One region of the Kitasatospora misakiensis genome, then DNA from elsewhere that is predicted to be linked to it. Evidence: riboswitches for the same ligand, from Rfam matches in the RefSeq annotation. Region 1 holds a riboswitch; each other region holds the start of a gene.
The links. A riboswitch is a leader RNA that binds a small molecule or an ion and turns the genes downstream of it on or off. The one in region 1 is predicted to bind cobalamin.
Positions count from the first base shown of each region.

Region 2: it holds a riboswitch for cobalamin, as region 1 does, so the genes downstream of both, ACFP3U_RS33065 (prenyltransferase/squalene oxidase repeat-containing protein) here and ACFP3U_RS22225 (cobalamin biosynthesis protein) in region 1, are expected to answer to the same signal.
Region 3: it holds a riboswitch for cobalamin, as region 1 does, so the genes downstream of both, ACFP3U_RS05815 (ribonucleoside-diphosphate reductase subunit alpha) here and ACFP3U_RS22225 (cobalamin biosynthesis protein) in region 1, are expected to answer to the same signal.

Region 1 covers NZ_JBHSOF010000030.1:75,381-84,899, reverse strand. Annotated here, with positions in the region: gene cobO (cob(I)yrinic acid a,c-diamide adenosyltransferase) at 24-629, opposite strand; gene ACFP3U_RS22235 (putative cobaltochelatase) at 636-2,780, opposite strand; gene ACFP3U_RS22230 (cobyric acid synthase) at 2,777-4,291, opposite strand; gene ACFP3U_RS22225 (cobalamin biosynthesis protein) at 4,288-5,334, opposite strand; cobalamin riboswitch at 5,423-5,601, opposite strand; gene ACFP3U_RS22220 (alpha/beta hydrolase family protein) at 5,971-7,086, shown strand; gene ACFP3U_RS22215 (hypothetical protein) at 7,588-8,913, shown strand; gene ACFP3U_RS22210 (CDP-alcohol phosphatidyltransferase family protein) at 9,030-9,519, opposite strand, start outside.
Region 2 covers NZ_JBHSOF010000068.1:1,972-11,490, forward strand. Annotated here, with positions in the region: gene ACFP3U_RS33055 (NAD(P)-dependent oxidoreductase) at 1-601, shown strand, start outside; gene ACFP3U_RS33060 (flagellar hook-length control protein FliK) at 649-1,155, opposite strand; gene ACFP3U_RS33065 (prenyltransferase/squalene oxidase repeat-containing protein) at 1,194-2,264, opposite strand; cobalamin riboswitch at 2,377-2,496, opposite strand; gene ACFP3U_RS33070 (M4 family metallopeptidase) at 2,702-5,416, opposite strand; gene ACFP3U_RS33075 (SRPBCC family protein) at 5,841-6,272, shown strand; gene ACFP3U_RS33080 (TetR/AcrR family transcriptional regulator) at 6,725-7,456, opposite strand; gene ACFP3U_RS33085 (darcynin family protein) at 7,577-7,918, shown strand; gene ACFP3U_RS33090 (hypothetical protein) at 7,915-8,139, shown strand; gene ACFP3U_RS33095 (MDR family MFS transporter) at 8,161-9,408, opposite strand; gene ACFP3U_RS33100 (GNAT family N-acetyltransferase) at 9,405-9,519, opposite strand, start outside.
Region 3 covers NZ_JBHSOF010000004.1:163,011-172,529, reverse strand. Annotated here, with positions in the region: gene ACFP3U_RS05830 (glycosyltransferase family 2 protein) at 1-1,124, shown strand, start outside; gene ACFP3U_RS05825 (glycoside hydrolase family 26 protein) at 1,124-2,500, shown strand; gene ACFP3U_RS05820 (GH12 family glycosyl hydrolase domain-containing protein) at 2,600-3,850, shown strand; cobalamin riboswitch at 3,946-4,073, shown strand; gene ACFP3U_RS05815 (ribonucleoside-diphosphate reductase subunit alpha) at 4,255-6,678, shown strand; gene ACFP3U_RS05810 (ribonucleotide-diphosphate reductase subunit beta) at 6,678-7,694, shown strand; gene ACFP3U_RS05805 (DUF397 domain-containing protein) at 7,763-7,981, opposite strand; gene ACFP3U_RS05800 (DUF5753 domain-containing protein) at 7,985-8,893, opposite strand; gene ACFP3U_RS05795 (ATP-binding protein) at 9,074-9,511, shown strand.

The sequences.
Region 1 (9,519 bases):
GCCCGACGCCTACCGCCCGACGGCTACCACTCGATGCCGCGCTGGCCCTTGCGTCCGGCGTCCATCGGGTGCTTGACCTTGGTCATCTCGGTGACCAGGTCGGCGTAGTCGGTGAGCGCCTCGGCCGCGTACCGGCCGGTGATGACGACGTGCTGGCTGCCCGGACGGTCCTTCAGTACGGCCACCACCTCCGCCGGGTCGATCCAGCCCCAGTGCATCGGGTAGGTGAACTCGTCCAGCACGTAGAAGCGGTAGGTCTCGGCGGCGAGGTCGCGCTTGACCTGCTCCCAGCCCTCCTTGGCCGCCGCCTCGCTGTCCATCTCCATCTCGCCGGTGCGCTGGATCCAGGACCAGCCGGAGCCCATCTTGTGCCAGTCGACGGTGCCGCCCTCGCCGGAGGCGCCGAGCACGCGCAGCGCGTTCTCCTCGCCGACCTTCCACTTGGCGGACTTCACGAACTGGAACACCCCGACCGGCCAGCCCTGGTTCCAGGCGCGCAGCGCCATGCCGAAGGCGGCGGTGGACTTGCCCTTGCCGGGGCCGGTGTGCACGGCGGTGATCGGCTGGGTACGGCGCTGACGGGTCGTCAGACCGTCGTCGGGGACGCTCTCGGGGACACCCTTGGGCATGTCGGCTCAGGCCGCCTTTCGCGAAGCAGAAGCAGAAGCAGAAGCAGAAGCAGTGGAGGAGGTCGGACGGTTCTCGCGGACGAGCGCGGCGACGCCGTCGGCGCGCAGCTCGTCCAGGCTCACGGAGGTGGCACGCAGCCGGCCGGCCAGCGTACGGGCCAGGCCGAGCCGGACCGGGCCGGACTCGCAGTCCAGCACCACGCTCGCCACGCCCTGCCCGGCCAGCAGCCCGGCGGCCCGGAGCGACCGGGCGATGGCGTCCCGCCCGCCGGTGGCCCGGCCGTCGGTCACCACGACCAGCAGCGGGCGGCGGTCCGGGTCGCGCAGCCGCTCGACCCGCAGCACCTCGTGGGCCCGCAGCAGCCCCTCCGCCAGCGGGGTGCGCCCGCCGGTGGGCAGCGACTCCAGCCGGGCCGCCCCGACCTCCACCGAGGAGGTCGGCGGCAGCGCCAGCTCGGCCCCGGCGCCCCGGAAGGTGATCATGCCGATCTTGTCCCGGCGCTGGTAGGCGTCCATCAGCAGCGACAGCACCGCGCCCTTGACGGCGGTCATCCGCTGCCGGGCCGCCATCGAGCCGGAGGCGTCCACCACGAACAGCACCAGGTTGGACTCCCGGCCCTGGCGCACCTGCTCGCGGAAGTCGTCCTTGTGCAGCACCAGCGCCCGCGAGGACCGCCCGCGCGCCAGTTGGTGCGGGGCGGCGGCGCGCAGCGTGGCGCTCAGGTGCAGCCGGGCGAGCCGGCCGCGCGGGCGGCGGGCCCGGATGGTGTGGCCGCCGTCGGTCTCGGCGGGGGAGCGGCGGCCCTGGGCGCCGCGCCCGGTGCCGTCCACCGCGAACAGCCGGGTGCGGTACGGGTCGCCGGCCGCGACCGGCGCGGTCTCCCGGGCGGGGGAGGGGGGCTGCAGCGGGACGGGCTGCGGGGCGGGGGCGTCGTCCGGGGCCGGCGCGTCCGCGGCCCCCTCCGGCGGTCCGTCCGGGCCGGTCGGCTCCGGTGCGCCGCCACCGCCGCCGTCGGGGCCGCCGTCCTGCGGGCCGTCGCCGTCGGGCCCGTCCGGGCCGCCCTCGCCGTCCGGGTCGTCCTCGGGCTCCCGGGAGTCGGCCTCCTCGGCCTGCGCGGGCTCCGGCTCCGGCTCCTGCTGGGCCTGCTCCTCCAGCACCCGGTCCAGCTGCTCCTCGTCCAGCCCGGGGGCGTCGAAGGGGTTGCGCCGCCGCCGGTGCGGCAGGGCCAGCTGGGCGGCCTTGCGGACGTCCTCCGCCAGCACCTCGGTGCGGCCCGCCCAGGCGGCCAGGGCGACGGCGGTGCGGGCCATCACGATGTCCGCGCGCAGCCCGTCCACCTCGAACGCCGCGCAGACGGCGGTGATCTGACGCAGCGCGGTGTCGGTCAGCTCGACCGAGGGCAGCAGGGCGCGGGCGGCGGTGATCCGGGCCGCCAGCGCCCGCTCGTCCTCGGCGAAGCGGGCGGCGAAGGCGGCCGGGTCGGCGTCGTAGGAGAGTCGGCGGCGGACCACCTCGGCCCGCTCCACCGGCTCCCGGGTGGCGGCGATCTCCACCGTCAGGCCGAACCGGTCGAGCAGCTGCGGCCGCAGCTCGCCCTCCTCCGGGTTCATCGTGCCGACCAGCAGGAAGCGCGCCGCGTGCCGCACCGACACGCCCTCGCGCTCCACGTAGGAGCGGCCCATCGCGGCGGCGTCCAGCAGCAGGTCCACCACGTGGTCCTGGAGCAGGTTGACCTCGTCGATGTAGAGCACGCCGCGGTGCGCTCGGGCGAGCAGCCCCGGCTCGTACGCCTTGACGCCCTCGGACAGCGCGCGCTCCAGGTCCAGCGAGCCGACGATCCGGTCCTCGGAGACGCCGACCGGCAGCTCGACCAGCCGGGCCGGGCGTTCGGAGGCCGGGGCGCCGGCGTGCGCGCCGTCCGGGCACTGCGGGTCCGGGCTCGCCGGGTCGCAGGCGAAGCGGCAGCCGTCGACGGTCGCGATGGACGGCAGCAGCCCGGCCAGCGCGCGCACCATCGTCGACTTGGCGGTGCCCTTCTCACCGCGCACCAGTACCCCGCCGACCGCCGGGGAGACGGCGTTCAGCAGCAGGCCGAGCCGCAGGTCGGCCATGCCGACGATCGCGGTGAACGGGTATCGGACGTCACTCATGCGTGTTCTCCAGGGGCTCCGGGCGCCAGGGTCGGCAGCGATCCGGCCGCCGGCACCCCGCCCTCGATCAGCTTCCACAGCGCGTCGGTGTCGGCGTGCTCCTCGATCAGCTCGCCCAGCCGGTCCAGCCGGGCCTCCCGCGCGTCGGCGAACGAGGTGTCCGGCGCGGGGACGAACGCCCGGCCGGCCGCCGCCGCGACCTCGCGCAGCAGCTCGCGCCGGAAGCCGTCGTTCTCCAGCGCCCCGTGCCAGGTGGTGCCCCAGACGGAGCCCTCCCGGCAGCCGTCCAGGAACGGCTCCCCGGCCTCCACGGTGACCACGCCGTGGTGGATCTCGTAGCCCTCGACGCGCTGGCCGTAGGCCTCGCCGACGGGGCGGCCGAGCACCTTCTCCGCGCCGAACCGCACCTGCGTCGGCAGCAGCCCGAGGCCGTCCACCGCGCCCGCCTTCGACTCGACCTCGTCGACGATCGAGCGCGCCAGCATCTGGTAGCCGCCGCAGACGCCGAGCAGCGGCAGCCCGGCCGCCGCCCGCGCCTTCAGCACCGGCTCCAGGCCGCGCTCGCGCAGCCAGGCGAGATCGGCCACGGTGGCCCGGGTGCCGGGCAGGACGACGAGGTCGGCGTCGGCCAGCTCCTCCGGCCGGGTCGCCCAGCGGACCAGCACACCGGGCTCCTGGACGAGCGCGTCCAGGTCGGTGAAGTTGGACAGCCGGGGGAAGCGCAGCACGGCGACCCGCAGCACGTCGGCGCCGAGCGGGCCGCGCGCGGCGGTCCGGTCGACGACGGTGGACAGGTCCAGCGAGTCCTCGGCGTCCAGCCAGAGGTCCGGCAGCATCGGCAGGGTGCCGAGCACCGGACGGCCGGTCAGCTCGCGCAGCATCTCCAGCCCGGGGGCGAGCAGCCGCGCGTCGCCGCGGAACTTGTTGACGAACCAGCCGGCCACGTGCCGCTGGTCCTCGGCCGACAGCAGCGCCAGCGTCCCGTACATCGCCGCGAAGACGCCGCCCCGGTCGATGTCCCCGACCACGACGACCGGCAGCCCGGCGGCGGTGGCCAGGCCCATGTTGGCGATGTCCCGGTCGCGCAGGTTGATCTCGGTGGGCGAGCCCGCGCCCTCGCAGACCACCACGTCGAAGCGGCGGCGCAGGTCCGCCAGGCACTCCAGGGCGCGCTCCAGCAGCACCGGCTTGCGCTCGCGGTAGTCCAGCGCGCCGACCTCGGCGACCGGGCGGCCCAGCAGCACCACCTGGCTGCGGCCGTCCCCGCCGGGCTTGAGCAGCACCGGGTTCATCGCCGCCTCCGGCTCGACCCGGGCGGCCTGCGCCTGCATCGCCTGGGCGCGGCCGATCTCGGCGCCGTCCGCGGTGACGAAGGAGTTCAGCGACATGTTCTGCGCCTTGAACGGCGCGACCGCGACGCCCTGCCGGGCCAGCCAGCGGCAGATGCCCGCGGTGACCACGCTCTTGCCGGCGTCCGAGGTCGTCCCGGCGACCAGCAGTGCCTTGCTCATGCCCCGCCCCTTCTCCCGCTCGCTGCCTTCCGGGCCGGACTGCCCGGACCGCCCGGACTGCCCGGACCGCCCGACCTGCCCAGCCTGCCCGATCTGCCCAGTGCGGCCTGGAGCAGCAGGTGCCCGGCGACCGTCGTACCCAGGGCCAGCGCGCTCACCCGCCGGGAGAGCACGCACGCCCGCTCGATGTCGTCCACCCCGACCGGCCGCAGCCCCTCGCCCAGCACCGGCCGGTGCTCGGTGCGCTCGCCGTACCGGAGGGTCCCGCCGAGGCGGACGCCCACCGCGCCGGCGAACGCCGACTCGGCCTGGCCGGCGTTCGGGCTGGGGTGCGCGGAGCCGTCCCGCCGCCAGACCCGCCAGGCGGTGCGCGGTTCGGGGGCGGCGGCCACCGTCAGCAGCGCGGTCAGCCGGGCGCCCGGCCAGCCCGCCACGTCGTCCAGCCGCGCCGAGGCCCAGCCGAACCGGGCGTAGCGCGGCGAGCGGTGGCCGACCATCGCGTCCAGGGTGTTCACCGCGCGGAACGCCAGCAGCCCGGGGGTGCCGGCCAGCCCGCCCCAGACCAGGGCGTTGACCACGGCGTCGGCGGTGTTCTCGGCCACCGACTCGACGACCGCGCGGGCGATCTGCCGCTCGTCCAGCCCGCTCGGGTCGCGTCCGCACAGGTGCGGCAGCCGCTCCCGGGCCGCCGTCAGGTCACCGGCCGTCAGCGAACGGCCGACGGTGCGGGCCTCCCGGGTCAGCGAGGCGCCGCCGAGCACCGTCCAGGTCGCGGCGGCGGCCAGCGCGGCCCGGCCGAGCGGACGGCGGGCCAGCAGCCGGTCCGCGGCCAGCGCGCCGGCCGCGACGGTGCCCACGCAGAGGGCGGTGAAGACGGCGCCGGCGGCGCGGTGGTCGCGCCAGAGCCGCTGCTCCAGCCGGCCGGCCGCGGTGCCGAAGCCGGCCACCGGGTGGCCGCGGCGCGGATCGCCGAACCGGGCGTCGGCCAGGTATCCGGCGACGGCGCCCGCGCCGAACGCGGCGGCCCGGGTCAGCGGGCGCACGGCACGCTGCGCGGCGTCGTCGAGGGTGGGTTCGGGCCCGGCGGGGCAGCCTGCATCGCGTGCGTGTCCTCACTCAGGGTCCGCGCCCTGGATCGACGTACCGGGGGCGAGAGTCTCCTGGCTTCCGGGTCGGACGCGCTCCCGGGCCCTCCGGCGGCTTCTGACGGCTCGCTGCGGCTGGTTCCGGTCGTGCTCCCCGGTGACAGTGGCGGGACCGCGCCGGACTCGCACCGGCTTCCTCTGCATGCCTCCGTAATGGCTGAAGGATCCCATCACGGGCCCGATCCGGGAGTCAACCGAGGTCGCGGAGGGGTTGGTCACACGGCGGACCCCGCCCGGCGCCCGCCGTTTCCCGTCGCTGCCTCCGCGCCCGCCGACAGGCGCGGGCCGACGCGATCGGCCGGATCGTGCGGGTGGACCGGGCGGACCTCGCCGCCGTCCTGCGGTCCGATCCCGCCCGGTCCGATCCGGCCGTTCCGGCGTCTTCCGGCCGGGGCGGGCCCGCGGTGGTGACATTCCCGGTGTGACCTTCCTAGCGTGACAACCCGTACGGCCGTGTCCTGCTGGCCCCGCCCCGCCCCGCCGAGTGGACTGGGCTGTGGAGTGGGTCCAGACACCGATCAGCGGGGAGCGAGTATGCGTTGGGGAATCGCGGCCACCGTGGCGGCCGCCGCCGTCGGCACCGGGGCGGCCGTCCTGGTGATCGGCCGCCGGGCCTCGGAGCGGATGGTCCGCCCGGCCGCGGGCGTCCGGGAGCGGACCGGCCCGGTGGTCGTTCAGAGCCTGGGCGCGGGCCGGATCACCTTCACCCGGAGCCCGCTGAGCGAGCGCCCCGGCCGCTGGGCCGTGGAGTGGGGCCAGGACGGGCACGCCGTCGTCGAGGAGGTGCTGCACCGCGACGAGCAGGGGGTGACCCGCCGTCTGGTCCGCGCCGACCGCGGCACCCTCGCCCCCGGCACCGAGGTCCGCTTCACCCCGCGGGTCTACCTCGGCGACCCGGCCGCGGCGCTCGGCCTGACCTTCGGCGAGACCGCCGTCGAGGGCGAGCTGGGCGCGCTGCCCGCCTGGTGGCTCGACGGCAAGCGCGGCACCTGGGTGATCCTGGTGCACGGCCCGGACGCCGACCGCTCCCAGACCCTGCCGGTCCTCCCCGTCCTGCGGCGGCTCGGCCTGCCCGCGCTGGCCGTCAGCTACCGGGGCGACGCGGGCGCGCCGGCCTCCCCGGACGGCCTCGGCCACTTCGGCGAGACGGAGTGGCGGGACGTCGAGGCGGCGATCCGGCTGGCCCTGGACAGCGGCGCGGGCCGGGTGATCCTCTACGGCTGGTCGCTGGGCGCCACGATGGCCCTGCAGGCCGCCGCCCGGTCCGACTACGCCCCCTCGATCAGCAGCCTGGTCCTGGACTCCCCGGTCCTGGACTGGCCGGCCACCGCCCGCCGGGGCGCCGCCCGGGCCGGCTTCCGGGGCGCGGCCGCCGAACTCGGCGCGCTGGCCGCCCAGGGCCGCACCGGCGTGGATCTGGCCGACTTCGCGCGCCTCGCCGAGGGCGCCGACCTGCGCGTGCCCACCCTGGTGCTGCACGGCCCCGACGATCCGGTGGCGCCGTTCGGGGCCGCCGAGCGGCTGGCCGCGCGCCGTCCGGAGCTGGTGAACCTCCAGGCCTTCCCCGGCGGTGACCACGCCGCCCTGTGGAACGCCGCCCCGGACCGCTACGCCGAGACGCTGCGCCGCTGGCTCACGCCCTTCTGCTGACCCCGGGCCTGACCCCGGGCCCCGGCCCCGCGCCCGACCCAGGCCGCCGTGTCCCGTCGTCGCCCGCCGTGGCCCGCGGGGCACGGGAGCCGGGGGGAGCCGGGGGAGCGTGGACGGTCCGCGATCGGCGCGCGGGCCGCAAGGGACCTCGTACGGACCACCCGTCCGCCCCTACTCTCTGACCTGGCATGCACCCGTCACAAAGATCAAGCCAGTCGGTTTGGGCTCTGTTGCCCGATCTTGTCGAGGCCCCGCGCCCTCCGCCCGCCCCGCGCGGAGAACCGGATGTGACAGATGGCCGGTACAAGGGGAAGACTGCTCGACGTGACGTCTCGGAATCCGCGCGACCGTGATGCCCCGCTCCCGCCGACGATCGGTACCGGTGCGACGGTGACCCGTCTCCCCGGAACGGCCCACCGCCCCGCCGGCGCGAGGCCGGGGGGCCAGGGCGTACCCCGCCGACGAGGCCCCGCCCCCGCACCCGGCCGCGGCCGGGTCCCCGTGCCGGAGGGCTTCCCCGCACCCGCCGAACTCGCCCCGCTGGCCCGCCGCATGCTGGTCGACGCCGTCCGGATCGCCCGCTGGGCCGGCGACCTCGACGAGGTCGACAAGCGCGGCGAGCTGCTCCCGGACGACGCCCGCGCCGCCGGCCGCGCCCTCGCCATGACGGTGGGCGCCGCGGCCAAGGCCTGGGGCCAGGCCCTGCTGGTCGGCCTGGTCGAGCCCCGGGACGGCGGCGCCGTCCCCGGCTGGCGCCTGCACGCCTGGGAGCACGACGACGAGGCCGTGGTCCGCGGCTGGTCGGCGCTGTTCGACGCCTGGACGCTGCTCGCCCCGGTGCCGCCCGCCGCCCTGCGCGGCGTGTTCGCGCTGCTCGCCGGGCAGGCCGTCGACCAGGCCCCGCAGCTGCTCTCCTTCCTGCACCTGGTGGACGGCCCGGTCGCCGACGTCGAGCTGCTGGAGCTGCTCCGGCGCGGCCTGGACGAGCGCCGGGTGGGCGGCGGCGAGGGCGCCTTCGGCGTCTCGCCCGTCCCGCACGCGGCCACCGCCGTCTCGGCCGTCCGCGGCACCTGCCGCGAGCCGCAGATCGACACCCCGGCCTCGCCCGCCGACGTCGCCGCCGTCCTGGACTGGATGCTGGACGGCCTGGCCGCCGTCGGCGCCCTGGTCCGCCGGGACAACGCGGCCGAGCTCTCCCCGCTCGGCCACTGGGCGGTGCGGGCCAAGCTGGAGGAGATCTGCACCGTCGCGCAGACCGCCGCCGGCCACATCGAGCAGAGCGCGCTGGAGCTGCTGAGCGCCTGCGCCGACTACTCGCCCGGCCCGGCCCGCGCCGAGTACCGGGCCTGGCTGGCCGCCCGCCCGGCCGACCGGGCGGTGGCCGAGCTGCTGGAGGCCGCCCAGGGCGAGGACGCGCTGCTGCGCGGTCTGGCCTTCGAGGCGCTGCGGGTGGCCGGATCCACCGCCGAGCAGGCCGTCCGGGCCGCCGTCGACGAGCCGGTGCTGCGCCCGTACGCGCTGCTCTGGCTGGCCGAGCGCTCGGACGAGGAGGTCTCCCCGGCCGACGTGCTGGGCGCGGAGGACGCCGCCTGGCTCTGGGTGGACACCGCCGCGGCCGTGCTCGACCACGGCGAAACGGAACTCCTGGTGGGCCACGTCGAGGGCGCCTCGGCCGGTGACCCGGTCCGGCTGTTCGCCCGGGCCCGGCAGTCCGGGCACCCCCGGGCGGCCTCGGTGCTGACCGCCGTCTCCGGCGTCCACCCGGACCCGGCCGTGGCCCGCGCGGCCCGCCGCTCGGCCTTCAGCGTCCACCGCGGCGGCGCCTGAGCGGCCGCACCAGGACATAGCAGCAGGACATGGCACCAGGACATGCGAAAGGGCCCGGCTCCCCGAGGGGAACCGGGCCCTTCCACATGTCCGGTCGGCGGGTCCGCGGCGGCGGCTCAGCCGATCCGCGACTCCGCACGGCGGGCCCGCACGTCGCCGACCTTCTGCCCCACCTTGCGGCGGATCACCAGCAGCGGCGCCATCGCGGCGAGCGCGATCTGCGCGAACGCGCCGATGTGCATCAGGTTGTCGCCGCCCGGCAGACCGGTCGCCCAGGCCGCCAGGCAGCCGATCGAGACGACGATCCAGCAGAGCGTGGCGGTGGCCAGCAGCCCCTGCGGCTTGGGGTACTCGATCCGGCTGACCATCAGGTACGCGGCGCCGAAGATGGCGAGCAGACCGGGCAGGAACGGCGGGTCGAGCAGCACGATGGCGATCACCGTCATCGCGCCCATCGGGCAGGGCATGCCCTGGAACACCCCGGGCCGCATCTTCACGGCGGAGAAGCGGGCCAGCCGCAGGACCACCGCGAGCAGCACGGTCAGCGCGATCAGCGCCGAGAGCCGGCTGTTGGAGCCCGGCGAGACCATGCCCCAGACCGCGACG
Region 2 (9,519 bases), on a different contig from region 1:
CCTCGTCGCCCACAACGAGTCCTCCCACCGGGGCCGTTGGCGCAGCCCGGCGGCGCCCGCCCGGGCCCTGTCCGAGCTGACCCTCGGCATCCTCGGCCTCGGCCGGATCGGCCGGGCCCTGGCCGGGCGGGCGCGCGCCCTCGGCATGACCGTCCAGGGCCTCGGTCGGCACCCCGCCCCTGGGGACGGGGTGCCTCGTGCCGGCTCCCTCGCCGAGTTGCTGGCGGCCAGCGACGTGGTCTCCGTCCACCTGCCGCTCACCGCGGAGACCCGGGGCCTGATCGGCCGGACGGAGCTGGCGCTGCTGCGGCCGGGCGCGATCCTGCTGAACACCGCCCGCGGCGGGATCGTCGACGAGTCGGCCCTGGCGGACGCCCTGCGCGACCCGACCCACCCCCTCGCGGCGGCGGCCGTCGACACCTTCGCGCACGAGCACGCCGCGTTCGACTCACCGCTGTTCGGACTCCCCAACGCCCTGCTGACCCCGCACGTGGCCGGGATGACCCGCAGCGCGATGGCCGAGGCGGCCGTCCGCTGCGCCGACCACATCGCGGCGCTCCTGAGCGGGCGCCCGGACGGTGTGCCGGTGGCCACCGCCTGACCTGCGCTGATGGCCGGTCAGGCGGTGGCCCGCGCTTGGGGACCGCGTCAGGCCGTGCCGGGGGTCAGGGGGGCGGTGATGCCCGGTTGGGTGCCGGCGCCGAAGGACCAGCCCTCGACGTCGCCCGGGGCCGGGTCGTAGGAGCCCGCGCCGAGGTTGCTGTAGGACCACGGACCGCCGTGCGCGGCGTGCCAGTACGACCAGTAGGCGGTGCCGGTCGGGTTGGTGCAGCTCGCCGGCAGGGCGTTGATCTTGCAGACGAAGCCCGGGAAGCGCGGATGGAAGGCGTACGGGAAGCCGGCGCCGGTGAGGGCGGCGAGGCCGCTGGCCGGGTCGCCCGGGGCGCAGCCGGTCTGGATGCCGCCCCCGAGGGCGGTGAAGTCGACGACGACGGTGACTCCGGAGGTCCCGGTGCAGGCGGCGGCCCGGGCGGGCGGGGCGGTGGCGGTGGAGACGCCGAGCAGGCCGGCGGTGAGCGCCGCGGCGGCGGCGAGGGCGCCGAGCGTGCGGCGGGTGGTGCGGGCAGGTCGGGCGGGTCGGGCGGTGGTGGTCATGGGTGTGCTCCTCGGGTGCGGCGCGCGGGGGCGGGCAGTCACGGGCGGGCGCCCTGGGCGCTGAGGCCGGCCAGCCCCTGGCCGGAGAGGCCGAGGACGGCCTGGGCGGTGGCCCGGGCGGCGTTGGCGGGGTTGAAGCCGCTCGCGTCGTAGGCGACGGCGCCGCGCACGGCGGGGTCGGCCGCGCAGCCCTGCTGCAACTTCACCAGGCTGCCCCAGCCCTTGAGCCCAGCGGCGAACCGTCCGCCGGTGAGCAGCGTCGAGGCGGCCAGGCCGGTGCTGTTGGCGTTGGAGGCGGTGGCACCGGCCGCCGCGAAGCCGCCGTCGGCGTTCTGGTGGGCCGTCAGCCAGTCCAGGCCCGCCTTGGCCTTGGCCGCCCGGCCGGTCGCGGCGAGGGCCTGGGCGGCGAGCGCGGTGGCGTCGGTGTCGGCGGCACAGGCGGGCTGCCCGAAGGCGATCGGGAAGCCGCCGTCGGCGCACTGGGCGGCGGCCAGGAAGTCGGCGGCCGCGGCCGGGGCGCCGCCGGGCGTGCGCTGGAGGGCGAGCAGGGCGAGCGACTGGCCGAAGGCGTTGCTGTAGTCGCCCCATTGCGAACGGTCGGAGAAGCGACCGGTCGGCGTCAGCAGCGAGCGCAGCCGGGCGGGCAGGTCGACGCCGCCGAAGGCCGCCGGGTCGCCGCCGCGCACCTCGGCGGCGAGCAGGAGCTTGGCGGTGGCGCCCGCGTAGGCCTCGGTGGTGCCGTCGCCGAGGTAGCCGCTCAGGATGTCGGGCCGGGCGAGCCAGGCGGTGGCGCGGGCGGCGGCCTGGTCGGCGCTGCGGGCGGCGGCGAAGGCCAGGACGGCGTCGACGGTGAGGCCCTGGTCGGGGTAGGCGGTGCCGTCGAAGACCGACTCGAAGTGGTCGCCGTCGACGAGTTGGCGGGCCAGCCACCCGGCCGCGGCGGCGTCCGGGCGGTGGGTGGCGGAGGCGGTGTCGCCGGAGGCCGGGGCCGCCGGGGCGGCGGTGGCGGCCGGGAGAGCCGTGGTCAGCGCGAGCGCGGCTATCGCGAGCGGGCCGAGCGAGCGGCGGAACACATTCCGGGTCTTGGTCTCGGTCTGGGGCACGGTCATGGGCACGGGAGGCCTTTCCGGGCCTGGGCGCACGGGTGCCGCCGGCCGCCGCCCGGGGTGTCCGCCGGCCGGCTCCTGGGGCCCCTGGCCGCAGACCACGACGGGAGGAGGGGGGCACACACCTCCGCCGACGGGTACTCGGGCTCGCCGCCGACTGCCGTCGGCGGCCTACCGTTGCGGGTCAGCGCCGGAATTCGACCGGACTTCCCCCGACGGCGGAGTCAGAACATGACGGCTCATGATGTCGGCTCTGCTGACAAACTGACAAGAGGTCAGGGCCGGTCCAGCCCCGGTGGATCGAACCGCCCCCCGCACGACATGGGCCCGCCCGGCCGTCGCGGGTGCGGCGGCCGGGCGGGCGATCGACCGGGGGCGGACGGGGTCCGGGCGCCGGGGTCAGGCGCCCTGGTAAGGACCCCGGGGCAGCCGCCGTCCGGTCAGCAGGTGCCGGCCGCGCGCTCGCGCACGACCAGATCGGTGCGGCCCGCCGTGGCGTCCAGCCAGACCACCCGGGTGCCCCGGTCGGCCGCCGGGCCGTACTGGCCGCCGCGGTTGCAGGAGAGCCGCTCGGGGGTGCCGCCGGTGAGCGGCAGCTGCCAGAGCTTCGGCAGGTCGGCGTTCTTCGTGCCCTTGGTCGCACGGTGGCCGTAGTCGCCGAAGGTGACCGCGCGGTCGGAGGCGGTGAGGCTGCGGATCCGGTGCGGTGCGCCGCTGCCGCCGGGGAGGAGGTCGGTCACGCCGGAACCGTCCAGGGCGCCGGAGCGGATCGCGCTGCCCTTCGTGCTGTCGGCGGGCGACTCCACCCAGAGCAGTCGGTCGCCGGCGAGGCGGGTGCTGCCGACCTCGGTCCCGGGGGCGTTCGCGTCGTCCACCACGTACTGGGCGACGACCTTGCCGGCGGCGATCGAGTAGACGGTCGGCGCGCTCACCGTCCGCTCACCCGCCTCCCAGCTCTCCGTCCAGGCGAGCAGGCCGTCCTTGAGCGAGAGGTCGGAGGCGCGGTGGCCGTCCGGCAGCGGGATCCCCACCGCCGGGGCGCCGTCGCGGGAGAGCATCGGCCCGGCCTTCCCGGTGGCGGGGTCGTTCCCCACGAAGGCCACGTCGCCGCCGGCGACCCGGACGCCGCTCAGGAACGCGTTCACCGCGCGGTGGACGCTGCGCACCGGTCCGCCGTCGAGCGGCCGGGCCAGCACCTCCGTGCCCCAGGTGCCGTCGGCGCCGGGGCCCATGGCCACCCACGCGGCGGACGTGCCGTCGGTGGCGGGCCAGCCGTGCGAGCGGCCGTCCTCGGGGCTGAGCCGGACGGGCTCGGCGGAGCCGCCGACGGCTCCCGCGAACACGGCCATGCTGCCCTTGGCGCCCTTGCCCGCGGTGGCCGCCACCCAGCGGCCGGCGGCGACGTCCGGCGCGATGCTCTCGCTGGAGAGCTCGCGCAGCAGCGGGCGGCTGTCCACGCCGATCCGCCGCTGCCAGCCGTCCTTGATCCCGTGCGCGTCGAACGCCCCGGCGACGGTGCGGAGTTGGGCACGGTCGAGGCCGAGCGCGCGACCGGCGGCGAGCACCGCGTTGCGGGCGTCGACGAAGTCGTCCAGCGGGGTGAGGTACTCGGCGAGCGCGCGGTAGACCAGGCGGTCGGCGAGGAGCGGGTCGAGGGTGCGCCGGATGTCCCACAACGCCCCCGAGACGATGGTGGAGTTGAGGTGCGCGCCGCCGCTGTCGACGCCGGACGGCACCCCGATGTAGTCGGCGACGGTGGTGCGGCGGTCGTCCATCCGCCGGTCGGCGCAGGCTTCGGGGGTGCCGGTGCGGCAGAGGCCCTCGCCGAGCAGCGCGGCCTTCGGGTCGGTCATCGGGATGCCCCGGCTGGTCACCTCGATCGCGTTGCCGAAGTAGTCCGCGACGGCCTCGTCGAGCGCGCCGGACTGGCCGAGGTTGACGAACCCGGCCGTGTACTTGACGACGCCGTGGGTCATCTCGTGGCCGGCGACGTCCCGCGCGACGGAGAACGGGTGGCGCTTCTCGCTGCCACCGCTGTAGATCATCTTCTCGCCGTCCCAGTAGGCGTTCTCCAGGGGCTCGCCGTTGCTGGTGACGTTGACCACGGAGGTGATCGGTCCGGCCTTGCCGTCGATCCCGTCGCGGCCCAGGCGGTCGCGGTAGAAGTCGTACACGGCGGCGGCGTTGAGGTGGGCGTCGGTGGCGCCGCTGGTGCCGGTGGAGGCCGGGAAGTCGGTGGTCGCCGAGGCCGCCGGGCGGGCGTCGGCGGGCAGGGAGCGCTCGAAGTCCATGACGTCCCGGCCGGCCGCGTCGTACGTGGTGACGGTGGCGGGGCGGGTGAGGTCGACGAGCTGGTAGGTGCCGTCCGGGAGCCGGCCGATGTTCACCCGCGTCGGGCGGCCGAGGGCGTCCGGGGCGGTACCGGTGGCGGGTTCGAGGCCGACGGCCTTGGCCGCGGGGGCCTCAGCGACCGGGGCGGACGGAGCGCGAACCTCGTAACTGAGGGCGACCTCGCCGACGGTGGCGTCCACGAACACCTCGCGCGCCTTCGCGGCCCAGTGCGCCGGGTCGGTCCCGCACACGGTGAAGTGGCGGACCAGCCGGCCGGCGCCGCCGGGCAGCACCAGCAGGCCATGGTCCTCGGCGACGGCACCCTCGCGGGCCGCCGGATCCCGGACCGCGTCGACAGCGAGCCTGCGCAGCACCTCGTCCGGCACGGTCTGCGCGGTCGGGGCGGCGAGGCCGGTGAAGTACTTGCCGCCCACCGACTCGACCCGCTGCCCGGCACCCTCGCCGACCAGGTGGACCAGGTACCTGGCCCCGAAGACCGGTATCCCGCCGTACCGCTGCTCGAACCTGACGGTGCGCCGACCGTCTGCGGCACGCTCCGTCCCGGACTCGGCCAGCTGCGCCGGGTCGACCCGGTAACGGTCCTGATGGGCGGCCAGATGCGCCCGGGCCGCCTCGCCCGGACCGGCACCGGGAGCCGCCTCGGCGAGCCCGGTGACCAGCTGCGGAGCAGCCGTCTCCGCCCCGGCGACCAGCCCGGGCACCGGATCGGCATCAGCGGCGGGGGCGGCGAACGCCGGTGGCACGCCCACACCGAGGCCGAGCACGGCGGCGATCGCGACACCGAGCAACTTGGGTCCGGGCATACGGGAACGGTGATGCACTGCGGTCCTCCCACGGGAAGCAAACGGTCCGACGGCCTGCCGGACCACACGTGAACAGCGGACGCCCCACCCCACGGCTCGTCCGTTCTCCGGAACCGGCCGCCCGCCATGCGGATCAACATAGGCCATCCCTCTGCATATGTCGATAGACTGAATATGTAGACCGGCAGACACTGAGGATGATCGATCCCCGTGGGACAACACCCGCCCATCACGTGCCCCCGCTGCCGCGCCATCCTGATCGCCGCGAGCTGCCCGTTCGATGAAGTGCAGGCCGCATACCATAACTTGATGATCTGTCATATCAGAGGCAAAATCGTGGCCGTACCGTAGTGGCACCGTTCCCGGAACGCGCCGACAGATGGGCAGGCGAACTCCTGTGAAAGCGACTCACTACTCCTATGCCGTGACGTCCCACTCGCCGGCGCAGCCCGCCGCCGTCTTCGCGCTGCTCCTACGTGCGGGTACCTGGCCGTCGTGGTCACCGATCGACTCCGCCGAGATCGAGGGCGGCGGTGACCCGGGCGCCCTGCAACAGGTGGGCGACACCAGGGTGTTCCGCACCGGCCGGGCGTTCTCCCGGGAGCGCGTCGTCGAACTCGTCTCCGACCGCAGGTTCGGCTACGAGACGGTCGGCGGTCCCTTCCGCTCCTACCGGGGCACCGTCGACCTCGCACAGGCGCCGCAGGGCGGTACCCACATCAGCTGGTCCGCCGTCTTCACCCCGAGACTCCCGCTGTCCGGCCGGTTCTGGCAGTGGTATCTGACGCGCTTCATGCAGCGCATGGCCGACGGCCTGGCCACCGCAGCGCCCCGGTCCCGCGGCTCGGAGGTTTGAGCAGCCGCGTCAGGCCGTTCGGCGGTCGGCCGAACCGGCTGTCGCCTCCAGTTGCCACAACGAGCCCGCTCCCGCCGGGGCTGGGTACCCGTCCGGTGCCTCGTACGGGGCCGCCAGCGTCACGGTTCCCACCAGCTCAGTCCCCTGCATGGCCACCCAGCACTCTCCTCTGTCCAATCGGCCGGCCGTGTCCTGCACCGACTGGTAGGAGGCAAAGAAGACCCGCCCTGCAGCAGCGTGATCGAAGGAGGCAGGGTGAAGCAGGCGCGTCAGCTCCTCAGCAGAGTCGCCCTCAGCGAATCGCCGCACCACGATTGGTCCGCGAGCGCCCTGGGACGTCGAATCACTGTTGCGCAGCGGTCCGAACCTTCACCGTCTCCTGGTCTCGGTCTCCCCCTTACCGCCCTCCCAAGCTCAAAGAACAGCGGGGCTCGACCCTGGCCGGCCAAGGATCAGTTCTGGGGCCGCTCCTGTACCGGCACGGCCGCACCGAGCTCGGCCAGTACGTCGCTCAGGGTCTGCTGGAAGAAGGGTTCGGGGTCGGCGAGGGTGAAGTCGAGGTGGCCGAAGACCTCTAGGGCGACGAGGCCGTAGATGCGGGTCCACGCCTGGACGAACTGGTGCAGGACGGGCAGGGGGACGTCCTGAGTGAGGTGTTCGCGCAGGTCGTCGTACTGGGACCACCAGGCCGGGGCCAGGTCTGGGGTGGCCTGCGGCTGGATGGCTCCCTCGCGCCAGAGCTGGGTCATCAGGCCGAGGAAGACCTGGCCGAAGCGCCAGCCCGCGTCGTGGGCCGGGTCCTCGGGGGCGGTGCCGGCGTCCGGGACGGGCTTGCCGAACAGCAGGGTGAACTCGCTTCGGTGCGCCAGCGCCCAACGGCGCAGGGCGCGGGCGGCGTCGGCGAGCCGGTCGGCGGTGGGAGCGTCGGGGCGGGCGTCGCGGGCGGCTTCGAGCTCGGCGGCCAGGTCGCGGTAGAGGCCGGCGACGACGGCCTGGACGAGGGCGCGGTGGTCGGGGAAGTAGCGGCAGACCCCAGGGGCGGTCATGCCGACCTCGCGGGCGGTGGCGCGCAGGGTGAGCGCGGCCGGCCCGTCGACGGCGAGCAGGTGCCGGGCGGCGGTCAGGATCTCCGCCGCGGTCTGCTCGCGCTGGCGCTCGCGGCGGGTGAGCGGCTGGTCGGGCATCCCATCTCCACTTGACTTTGCTGACACTGTCAGCTGTAGCTTACACCGTCAGCACTTGTTGGAGGCGTGGGAAGACCTCACGCCATGTCAGCCTGCCCTTACTCCTGGGGGATTCGCCCGATGTACGTGGTCATGCTCGGTTACTCGTTCTCGCCGCAGTGGCTCGCTCTGCCCCGCTCCGAGCGGCAGCGGCTCAAGGCGACCCACATCGCGCCGCTGGTGGAGAAGTACGCAGACCGGGTGCGGGCCCGGTTCTTCGACGCGGAGGCGTTCCAGACCCGGTTCAGCGACTTCGCGCTACTGGAGACCGAGGACCTGACGGCCTACTACTTCCTCATCGAGGAGCTGCGGGACACCCCGCTGGTCGGGCAGGGCTACCTGACCTTCAAGGATGTCGTGCTCGGCATCGAAGACGGCCACGAGCACTTCGAGCGCAGCCTCGCCGCCGGGGCCGCCGCATGAGTGCGCCGATCACCCTGATCCGGGCACTGACGTGCGCGTTCCTCCTCGACACGCTCGCGCAGGCCGCGCTCGCCGGCCTGTTCGTCACCGGCGACGTCGACCTGCTCGCCCGGCACGACGCGAACGCCCAAACTCCTCGCCGCCCTGGCCGCGGCACAGATCGCGGCCGCCGTCCTGCTCGACGACGTGGCGCCGGACATCGGGCATGGCAGCATAGGTGACCAACGTGAAGCCTCTGATACCTACGGACATGATCCTGTGGTGATACCTGGGTGTTGGCCGGTGGTGCTCGGGCTGCTTGCCGGGCGGTGCCGGTCGGGTTCGCGCAGCAGGGCCCAGTAGCCGACGGCGACGCAGGTGCCTACGGCCGCGCAGGCGGCCCACAGGGCGTCGGGGCCGAAGCGGTCGATGACGGTGCCGCCGGCCAGGGGTGCGGTGATGTTCGCGGTCGACCAGGCCATGGCGTAGACGCCCTGGTAGCGGCCCCTGGCGTGGCTCGGGGAGTGTCGGGCGACCAGTTGCATGTTCAGCGGCGCGTGCAGAAGCTCGCCGAGCGTCCAGATGACCACGCTCACCGCGTAGACGGCCGCACCGCCGGCGAACGCGCCCAGGCCGAAGCCCCATCCGCACAGCAGTGCGGCCAGGATGAGCGGACGGCGTGGGTGCGGGCCTTGCAGCGCGCGGCCCAGGGGCAGTTGCAGGCCGACGATGAGGAGGCCGTTCACGCTGATCACCAGCCCGTACTGGGCAGCGGTGAGCCCGTCGCGGTGCATGGCGATCGGCAGGCCGACGGATGCCTGCTGGAACACCACGACCAGCGCGAACGCCAGGCCCACGACCGCCAGGAACGGCCTGTCCCGCAGCACGGTCCGCAGCCCGGTGGTGTGCCGGTCGGCGCCGGGCTCACCGGTGTTCGCGGGTTCCGTCCTGGTTTCCGGAAGTCTGGCGGAGATCACGAACGTCGACAGCAGCATGGTCAGCGCCTCGGCGATGAACAGCCACCGGTACCCGTAGACGGCCAGGAAGCCGGCGCTCGCCGAGGCCACGGCGAAGCCGATGTTGAGGGCCCAGTAGTAGAGGGAGAACGCCCTCACCCGGTCGGCCGGGGGAACCACGTCCGCCAGGATGGTCTGCACCACCGGGCGGGAGGTGTTGCTCGCCGCGCCGACCGCGCACGCGAGTACGGCGATGAGCGCGGGCCGGTCCGCGAAGCCGAGGGCCGCGGTCAGCCCGGCCGCCACGGGCTGGGTGATCAGCAGCACGGCACGCCGTCCCACCCGGTCGGCCAGGACGCCGCCCAGCAGGGAGGCGGCCGCGCCGCCCACGCCGTAGAGCGCCGCGACCACACCCGCGAAGCTGACCGAATAGCCGCGTTCCGTCGTCAGATACAGGACCAGGAACGGGGCGAGGAAGGAACCGAGGCGGGTGATCAGGATGCTCGTCCACAGCCACCAGAAGGCGCGCGGAAGCCCGGAGACGGCGCTTCTCATCTGCCGGTGACCGGTGCCGTGTGCGGGGCGCCGCCGTCGGCCGCGGAGCGGCCCGGAGTCGCGGCGGCCACCTCGCGGTGCCCGGTGGCGGGGCTCGTTCCGGCGTCGGGG
Region 3 (9,519 bases), on a different contig from region 1:
ACGGCGCCTCCGTGCAGCAGTACCTCTTCTCCGGCCTGGTCGAGCGCGGTGGCAACGGCATGGACGCCCCGCTGCTGATCGGCACCAACCACCTGTACCGGCCCGCCGCCTGGCAGCAGATCGGCGGCTACCAGGACTCGATCATCGAGGACCACCTCACCAGCATGCGGGTGCAGGCCACCGAGAACCCGGCCACCGGCCGCCGCTGGAAGGGCGTCTACACCCCCGACGTGCTTGCCGTCGGCGAGGGCCCGACCTCCTGGACCGACTACTTCAACCAGCAGAAGCGCTGGGCGTTCGGCATCTGGGAGATCCTGCTCAAGACCCGGCTGCGCAAGGGCATCCAGCTGCGGCTGCGCCAGCGGGTGCTGTACGGGCTGGTCCAGTTCTACTACCCGAGCGTGGCCGCGACCACCGTGCTGGGCAGCCTCGCCACCGCCGTCTACCTGGCCTGCGGGATCACCTCGATCCAGCTCGACACCGTGCTCTGGACCTCGCTGTGGGGCGCCAGCATGGGCAGCTGGTTCCTGCTCTGGCTCTGGCTGCGGCGCTTCAACCTGGCCGCCCACGAGCGGCGCGAGATCGGCATGGCCGGCATGGGCCTCGCCCTGTTCGCCGGGCCGGTGTACGTCGCCGCCGCGATCGCCGCGATCCTGCGCCGCCCGCTGGCCTACGCGGTGACCGCCAAGGGCGACCTGCGCAGCGCCGAGCGGCTCTCGACCTTCCGGCTGCACCTGCTCTGGGCCGCCGTCGCGGCCGGGCTGCTGGCCGCGAGCTTCACCCTGCACCACGGCATCTGGCTGCTCCGGTTCTGGGCCGGCGTCAGCATGTTCACCGGCATCGCGCCGCCGGTCATCTCCTTCGTCAGCGCGCGCCGGATCGCCCGGGCCGAACGGCGGGCCGCCGCCGAGCTGCCCGCCCAGCGCCACGCGGAGGCGGAGGACGCGGGCGAGGCGTACGAGGCGTACGAGGCCGAGGCGTACCGGACGGACGAGGCGTACGAGACGGACGGCACCCGGCCGGACGGAACAGCCGCGAGGGGTGCCAGGAAGGCCCCCGAGCGGGAACTGGCGGAGCTGCTGGAGCCGGCCCCCGCCGGCGGCAGCCGGAAGGGCGGCCGCTGATGCTGCGGATCACCGTGCCCCGGATCATCGGCCTGCTGGCGCTCGCGCTGCTGGCCAGCTACGCCTTCGTGCTGGCGCCGAAGTACAACGCCCGCCACGCGCCCGCCCCGTACGCCTTCGCCGGCTCCGCGCCGACCGCGATGCCGGACTGGCTGGTCGCCGCGCTGGCCTCACCGGCCCCGGCCACGTCCGCCGCCCCCGGCACGCCGTCGGGTACGCCCGCCACCACCCCGGCGAACGCCGAGGCTCCCGCGCCCCCCGCCGAGCCGGCCCCGGCGCCGTTCCCGGCACCCGGCGGCGCGTTCATGGGCGTCATGACCAAGGCCGGCCCCTACGACCTCGACCCGGTCGACGAGTTCGCCACCGCCGTGAAGCACCAGCCGAGCGTGCTGGAGTTCTCCGTCGGCTGGTGGGACAAGCGCTTCGACCGCCGGGTCTTCGACACCGTGGCCGAACGCGGCATCATGCCGATGGTCGCCTGGGAGCCCTGGGACTTCCGCAAGGAGTCCAAGGTCGACAAGCTCCGCGGCGAGCAGCCCGAGTACGCGCTGAGCCGCATCATCGGCGGCGATTTCGACGGCTACATCAAGCAGTGGGCGGAGGGCGTCAAGAGCCTCGGCTACCCGATCGCCCTGCGCTTCGCCCACGAGATGAACGGCTACTGGTACCCGTGGGCCGAGCAGGCCAACGGCAACCGCCGCGGCCAGTACGTCCAGGCCTGGAAGCACGTCCACGACCTCTTCCGGCAGGCCGGCGCCGACAAGGTGGTCTGGGTGTGGAGCCCGAACGTCGACTACGAGAACGCCACCCCGCTGGACTCGCTCTACCCCGGTGACGACTACGTCGACTGGATCGGCCTGTCCGGCTACTACGGCACCGTCGGCCTGGAGAAGTACCTCTCGTTCGACCAGATCTTCGACCCGACGCTGAAGAAGCTGCGGGGCTTCAGCCAGAAGCCCGTGGTCATCACCGAGACGGCCGCCACCGACAGCTCGGGCCAGAAGGCCCGCTGGATCAGCGAGATGTTCACCCAGCTCCCCCAGCACCCCGACATCATCGGCCTGATCTGGTACGAGGCGGTCAAGGAGGTCGACTGGCGGGTCAGTTCCTCCGGGCCGGCCAGTGCGGCGTACGCCGCCGGTGTCGCCGCGCCCCGGTACTCCGGGCAGTGGACCGTCCGCTCGCAGCCGCTCCGGACGGCGCCGCCGCCCGCGCCGCCCGCCCAGCCGTCCGCCGGGCCCTCGCCGTCGGCCTCGCCCTCGCCGAACGCGAAGCCGTCCGGCTCCACCGGCGCCAAGCCGTCCGGCTCGGCCGCCACGGCGAAGAAGCCGACCGCCACCAAGCCCAGGAGCACTCCGCCGCCGGCCGACGGATAGCCTCGACCGACCGCGGGCCACGCGCCCGCGGGAGGCCGCCGGGAGCACCGGCCGCCCCGCACACCGAACACCAGTACCCCCCGTTGGGAGGCGAAGACCATGGTCCGCCCGTTCCTGCCCGGAGCCGGGCGCCCCCGGCCGCGCGCCTGGTGGTGGATCGCCCCCACCGCCCTCCTGGTGCTCTGCCTGTGCGCCGTGCTGATCCCGCGCGAGAGCGCCCCCTCGACCGCCGCGGTCGCCCCGCCGCCCCCGCCGCCCCTGACCACGGCCGAACCCGGCGAGCTGTGCTCCACCGCACAGAACCGCTACCCCTCGCAGCCGGTGGACTCCGGGCGCTACATCATCAACCCCAACGAGTGGAACGCCACCGGCGGCCTGTGCATCCGCGGCGGCGCCGACAGCGCCTCCTTCGCGGTCACCCGCAGCGCCGTCGCCCGCGGCAACATCGCCGACCCGGTCCGCGGCCCCGGCGCGTACCCGCACATCAGCACCCCGGTCGGCGGCGACGGCGTCAGCCCGCTGCCCATCGCCGTCGACAACCTGCGGTACGCCACCAGCACCTGGCGCACCACCCAGGTCGACGGCGGCGTCTGGAACGCCTCCTACGACCTCTGGTACAGCACCACCCGGGGCAGCTGCTCCTTCACCGAGAGCGCCGAGGTGATGATCTGGCTGCGCGGCAACGGCACCTCGCCGTTCGGCAAGCAGGCCGGGGAACTGCGCAGCGGCGGCCAGGCCTACCGGGTGTACGAGGCGCCGAAGAAGAGCAGCCACACCCTGCTCACCTACGAGGCGGCCTCCGCCACCAACGTCGTCACCGGGCTCGACCTGCGGGCCTTCACCCGCGACGCGGTCCAGCGCGGCTACGTCCCGGCCGGCTCGTTCCTGTGCGCCGTCCAGGCCGGCTTCGAGATCTGGGAGGGCGGCGCGGGCCTCACCACCGACGCGTTCTCCTTCGAGGTCGCCGCGGGCCGCCCCAGCGGCGCGATCACCTCCGCGGTGCCCGGCTACTGCCTGGACAGCCGGGTGGCCGGCGACCCGGCCGCAGTCGGCGCCGCCACCTGCGACGGCTCCCCGGCGCAGACCTGGACGATGGGCGAGGACGGCTCCGTCGGCCAGGGCGGACGCTGTCTGGAGGACCCGGACATCGGCTTCCCGGTGCTGACCGGCTGCACCCGCCGACCCGACCAGCGCTGGCGCGCCACCGACGCGGGGCAGCTGCTCAACGAGGACAGCGGGAAGTGCGTGGAGAACCCGGCGACCGGCCCCACGGGCACCGGTACGGGCTCCCAGGTGCGGATGCGGCTGTGCGCCGCCAAGCCCGCGCAGGAGTGGCACGCACCGGTCTGACGGGCTCCGAAAGCCCCCGCAGCTTATCGCACCCGACCCGCGACACGCAGCCTCGCGACACTACATGTGGGGCTTCGTCGGACGAGCGCCACTAGATGTATGCTCACTCCTGCTGTCGAAGCAGGGGAACCCGGTGCGATTCCGGGACTGCCCCGCAGCGGTGTGCGGCGCCTCCCCCCGGGAGTCCGCGAGTCCGATGACCTGCTGACGGCGTGCCGGCTCCTCCCCGCAGAGGCCATGCGCACCAGCACCACCTTCCGGGCCTCGCGGGCGGGCCGGGGACGACACGCGCGCGACACCCACGGGCCCGCGCGGCGTACTCCCCTGCCCAATCGGCCCGGCCCCCGTTCCACCGCCGATCGCCGCCAGGAGAGAGCGCCTTGACCACCGCTGCCTCAGTCGCCCTGCCCGCCCAGGGTTCCAGCTCCGCCCCCGCCGACCCGACGGTCTCCGACCCCGGCGGCGCGCTCCTGCGCCTTCTCACCGATCGCAGCGCCGACCTCCCCCAGGTGGACCCCGGCCACGTCGCCGCCGCCGCGCTCCGCGGCCGGCACGCCGGCTCGGACTTCGCCGAGCTGCGCGGGCTGGCCGTCGACGCCGCCGCGTCGATGATCGCCGAGGACCCGCAGTACTCGAAGCTCGCGGCCCGGCTGCTCGCGCTGGAGATCGTCGACGAGGCGTCGAGCCAGGGCGCGGTCTCGTTCTCCACCTCGATCGCGGTCGGCCACGCCGAGGGCCTCATCGGCGACACCACCGCCGCCTTCGTCGCCAAGCACACCGCCGCCCTGGACGCGCTGGTCGACGCGAACGGCGACGACCGCTTCGAGTACTTCGGCCTGCGCACCGTCCAGAGCCGCTACCTGCTGCGCCACCCGATCACCCGCAAGGTCGTCGAGACCCCGCAGCACTTCCTGCTCCGCGTCGCCTGTGGCCTGGCGGTCGGCGACACCGAGCAGTCGGTCACCGAGGTCGCCGAGCTGTACCGCCTGATGAGCCGGCTGGAGTACCTGACCTCCTCGCCGACCCTCTTCAACTCCGGTACCCGGCACCCGCAGATGTCCAGCTGCTACCTGCTGGACTCCCCGCTGGACAACCTGGACTCGATCTACTCCCGCTACGCGCAGATCGCCCGGCTGTCCAAGCACGCCGGCGGCATCGGCCTGTCCTACTCCCGGATCCGCTCCCGCGGCTCGCTGATCCGCGGCACCAACGGCAAGTCCAACGGCATCGTGCCGTTCCTGCGCACCCTCGACTCCTCGGTCGCCGCCGTCAACCAGGGCGGCCGGCGCAAGGGCGCGGCCTGCGTCTACCTGGAGACCTGGCACGCGGACATCGAGGAGTTCCTGGAGCTGCGCGACAACACCGGTGAGGAGGCGCGCCGGACGCACAACCTCAACCTGGCGCACTGGATCCCGGACGAGTTCATGCGCCGGGTCAACGCCAACGCGGACTGGTCGCTGTTCTCCCCCGCCGACGTCCCCGAGCTGGTCGACCTCTGGGGCGCCGAGTTCGACGAGGCCTACCTGAAGGCCGAGCTGGCCGGCAAGGCCGTCCGCACCATCCCCGCGCAGACCCTCTACGCCCGGATGATGCGCACCCTCGCGCAGACCGGCAACGGCTGGATGACCTTCAAGGACGCCTCCAACCGCGCCGCCAACCAGACCGCGCTGCCGGGCCGCACGGTGCACAGCTCCAACCTCTGCACCGAGATCCTGGAGGTCACCGACGACTCGGAGACCGCCGTCTGCAACCTCGGCTCGGTCAACCTCGGCGCCCACGTCGCCGCCGGTGCCACCGCCGCCGACCTGCTGAACGCGATGGACTGGGAGCGCCTGGACGCCACCGTCCGCACCGCCGTCACCTTCCTCGACCGCGTGGTGGACATCAACTTCTACCCGACCCCCGAGGCCGGCGCCTCCAACTCCCGCTGGCGCCCCGTCGGCCTCGGCGTGATGGGCCTGCAGGACGTCTTCTTCCAGCTGCGGATCGACTTCGACTCCGCCGAGGCCAAGACCCTCTCCACGCTCATCTCCGAGCGCATCATGCTCACCGCCTACGAGCGCTCCGCCGACCTCGCCGAGCAGCTCGGCCGCCACGAGGCGTACGACGAGACCCGCGCCGCCCGCGGCGAGCTGCACATCGATCATTTCTTGGAAGGCAAGCACGGCCCGACCGCCGCGCCCGAGTGGGCCGACCGCTGGGAGGCGCTGCGCGCCCGCGTCGCCACCACCGGCCTGCGCAACTCGCTGCTGCTCGCGATCGCCCCGACCGCGACCATCGCCTCGATCGCCGGCGTCTACGAGTGCATCGAGCCGCAGGTCTCCAACCTGTTCAAGCGCGAGACCCTCTCCGGCGAGTTCCTCCAGGTCAACCCCTACCTGGTGCGCGAGCTCAAGGAGCTCGGCGTCTGGGACCAGCAGACCCGCGACGCGCTGCGCGACGCCAACGGCTCCGTCCAGGAGCTCGGCTGGCTGCCCGCCGAGGTCCGCTCGCTGTACCGCACCGCCTGGGAGCTGCCGCAGCGCGCGCTGATCGACCTGGCCGCCGCCCGCATGCCCTACATCGACCAGAGCCAGTCGCTGAACCTCTTCATGGCCGCGCCGACCATCGGCAAGCTCAGCTCGATGTACGCCTACGCCTGGAAGGTCGGTCTGAAGACCACCTACTACCTGCGTTCGCGCCCGGCCACCCGGATCGCCCAGGCCGCCTCCGGCACCGCCCGCGCCGCCGCGCCCGTGCCCGTGGCGTCCCCGACCCTCACCCCGGAGGAGGAGGCCGCGCTGGCCTGCTCCCTGGAGAACCCCGAGTCCTGCGAGGCCTGCCAGTAATGAGCACCGACGACCGCAAGATGCTGCTCGACCCCGGCTTCGAGCTGACGCTGCGCCCGATGCGCTACCCGTCGTTCTACGACCGGTACCGCGACGCCATCAAGAACACCTGGACGGTGGAGGAGGTGGACCTGCACTCGGACGTCGCCGACCTGGCGAAGCTGAGTGAGGGCGAGCGGCACATGATCGGCCGGCTGGTCGCGTTCTTCGCGACCGGTGACTCGATCGTCTCCAACAACGTGGTGCTGAGCCTCTACAAGCACATCAACTCCCCGGAGGCGCGGCTCTACCTGAGCCGTCAGCTGTTCGAGGAGGCCGTGCACGTCCAGTTCTACCTGACGCTGCTCGACACCTACCTTCCGGACCCGGAGGACCGCGCGGCGGCCTTCGACGCGGTGGAGAACATCCCCTCCATCGCCCAGAAGGCGAAGTTCTGCTTCAAGTACATGAACGCGGTCGACCACCTCGACTCGCTGCAGACCAAGGATGACCGGCGGGCGTTCCTGCTGAACCTGATCTGCTTCGCGGCGTGCGTCGAGGGGCTGTTCTTCTACGGCGCGTTCGCCTACGTGTACTGGTTCCGGAGCCGGGGTCTGCTGCACGGCCTGGCGACGGGGACGAACTGGGTGTTCCGCGACGAGTCCATGCACATGGACTTCGCGATGTCGGTGGTCGACACCGTGCGCGAGGAGGAGCCCGACCTCTTCGACGACAAGATGGCCCAGCAGGTGACGGAGATGCTGGAGGAGGCCGTCGAGGCCGAGCTCCAGTTCGCCCAGGACCTCTGCGGTGAGGGCCTGCCCGGCATGAACACCGCCTCGATGCGCGAGTACCTGGAGGCCGTGGCCGACCAGCGGCTCGCTCGCCTCGGCATGCCGATCCGGTACGGCTCGACCAACCCGTTCGGCTTCATGGAGCTCCAGAACGTCCAGGAGCTGACCAACTTCTTCGAGCGCCGTGTGTCGGCGTACCAGGTCGCGGTCGAGGGCTCGGTCGCCTTCGACGACGACTTCTAGTCCAAGTAGAAGAAGAACGACAGAGGTGCCCCGCACGGCCACAGCCCGTGCGGGGCACCTCTGTCGTGTCAGCCGGTCGGAAACTCCCCGCCCTTGATCCCGGAGACGAAGGACGACCACGCCTCGGCCGGGAAGACCAGGGCCGGCCCGTCGGGGTCCTTGGAGTCCCGGACCGGTACGGCGCCCGGCAAACCGACAGCCACTTCGACGCACTCGCTCTGCGCTCCCGAGAACGAAGACTTGCACCACTCAAGTCCCGTGACACCTTCTGGCAAGAACTCGCTCACGATCTAGACCTTCTCACTCGCGATGCGCTCGATGAGCGCGATCGATTCGTTGCGGGGCAGCGACTCCGCCAGGGCGCGACGGAACAGGTTCGCGTACTTGAAGACCTCGTCCGGCTCCTCGATGTACAGAGTGCTGAGGAGGCTGTCGACGTACACCACGTCCGTCTCGGCCACCTCCGGAAAGCTGAGAATGGTGACCGGCCCGAAGAGTGCGGCGTGGATCTCCGATGCCTCCGGCAGAATCTGAACGTTGATGTTCGGGCTCTCGGCGGAACTCGCGAGCGATCGAAGCTGTTCGCGCATCACCGACGAGCCACCGACCTGATGCCTGAGCGCGGACTCCGAGAGCACGGCCCAGACCCGCATCGGCACATCCCTTGCCAGGACGGAGCGACGCTCCTGACGCACCTTCGTCAGAGTATCGATCTGGTCCGGCGTCGCATCCTCTATCTGCGCCCGCACGACAGCCCTGGTGTACTCCTCGGTCTGCAAGATCCCAGGCACCAGAAGCGTTTGGATGCTGTACATGTCCGATGCGTCGGACTCCAGAGCGATGTAGTCGGCATACAGCGGCGACAAGGTCTCCGAGTAGCGATCCCACCATCCGCGCAGGCGACCTTCACGCGACAGAATCTCCAGCCGGTCCCTTGCCTCCGGGTCTGGCACTCCGTACAGGTCGAGCAGCAGCCGCAGATCCACCAGTCGAATACCCGACTGTGCGGCCTCGATCCGACTGATCTTGCTCTCGGCGCAAGCAAGATGCCTGGCCGAGTGGGCGATCGTCAGATTCGCTTTCACCCTCAGCTCCTTGAGCGTTCGGGCCAGTCGTCGCTGTCGAACTGTCGGATTCCGGTTCACGGGCACCGTCGCGACCTCCTCACTTCTGTGATCTGCCAGTCTGCCCCTCGCCATCAGCCGACAACAATCTTTGATCACTTCCAAAGTGGGGACTTGCACCGTAGAAGCCATCAGGAGCATGCTACTCAACGTAGTTCGCCATGCGACACAAAGTGATCATGGCTCCGCTACTCCGGGCATTCCCATGCCTTCTTCAGTCGTCTTCACCCCACGCCCCTCGGAGGTGGCCCCGCCATGTCTGAATCCGTCTCCGCCACTCCCCCCTCCCCCGCCGAACACACCTGCTGGCTCCCCCGGCACCGGAAGTCCCCCGGCGCGGCCCGCCGGGAGCTGCGCCGCTTCCTCGCCGACCACCCCCGCAGCGAAAACCTGCTCCCCACCGGCGAGTTGCTGCTCTCCGAGCTGGTCACCAACTCCGTCCAGCACGCCCGTACGGCCCGGGGGCGTCTGATCCAGATCCGCTTCGGGATCGCCGACAGCCTCCTCCGCATCGAGGTCCACGACGCCGACAGCGAGAAGCCCACCCTTCGCGGCACCTCGGGCTCCGAGGAGGCCGGCCGAGGACTGCTCCTCGTCCACGAACTCGCCTCCCAGTGGGGCTGCTGCCCCCGCGTCGGCGGCATCGGCAAGTTCGTCTGGTGCCACGTCTCCCCCGACGCGGCCGCCGCCTGAACCACCCA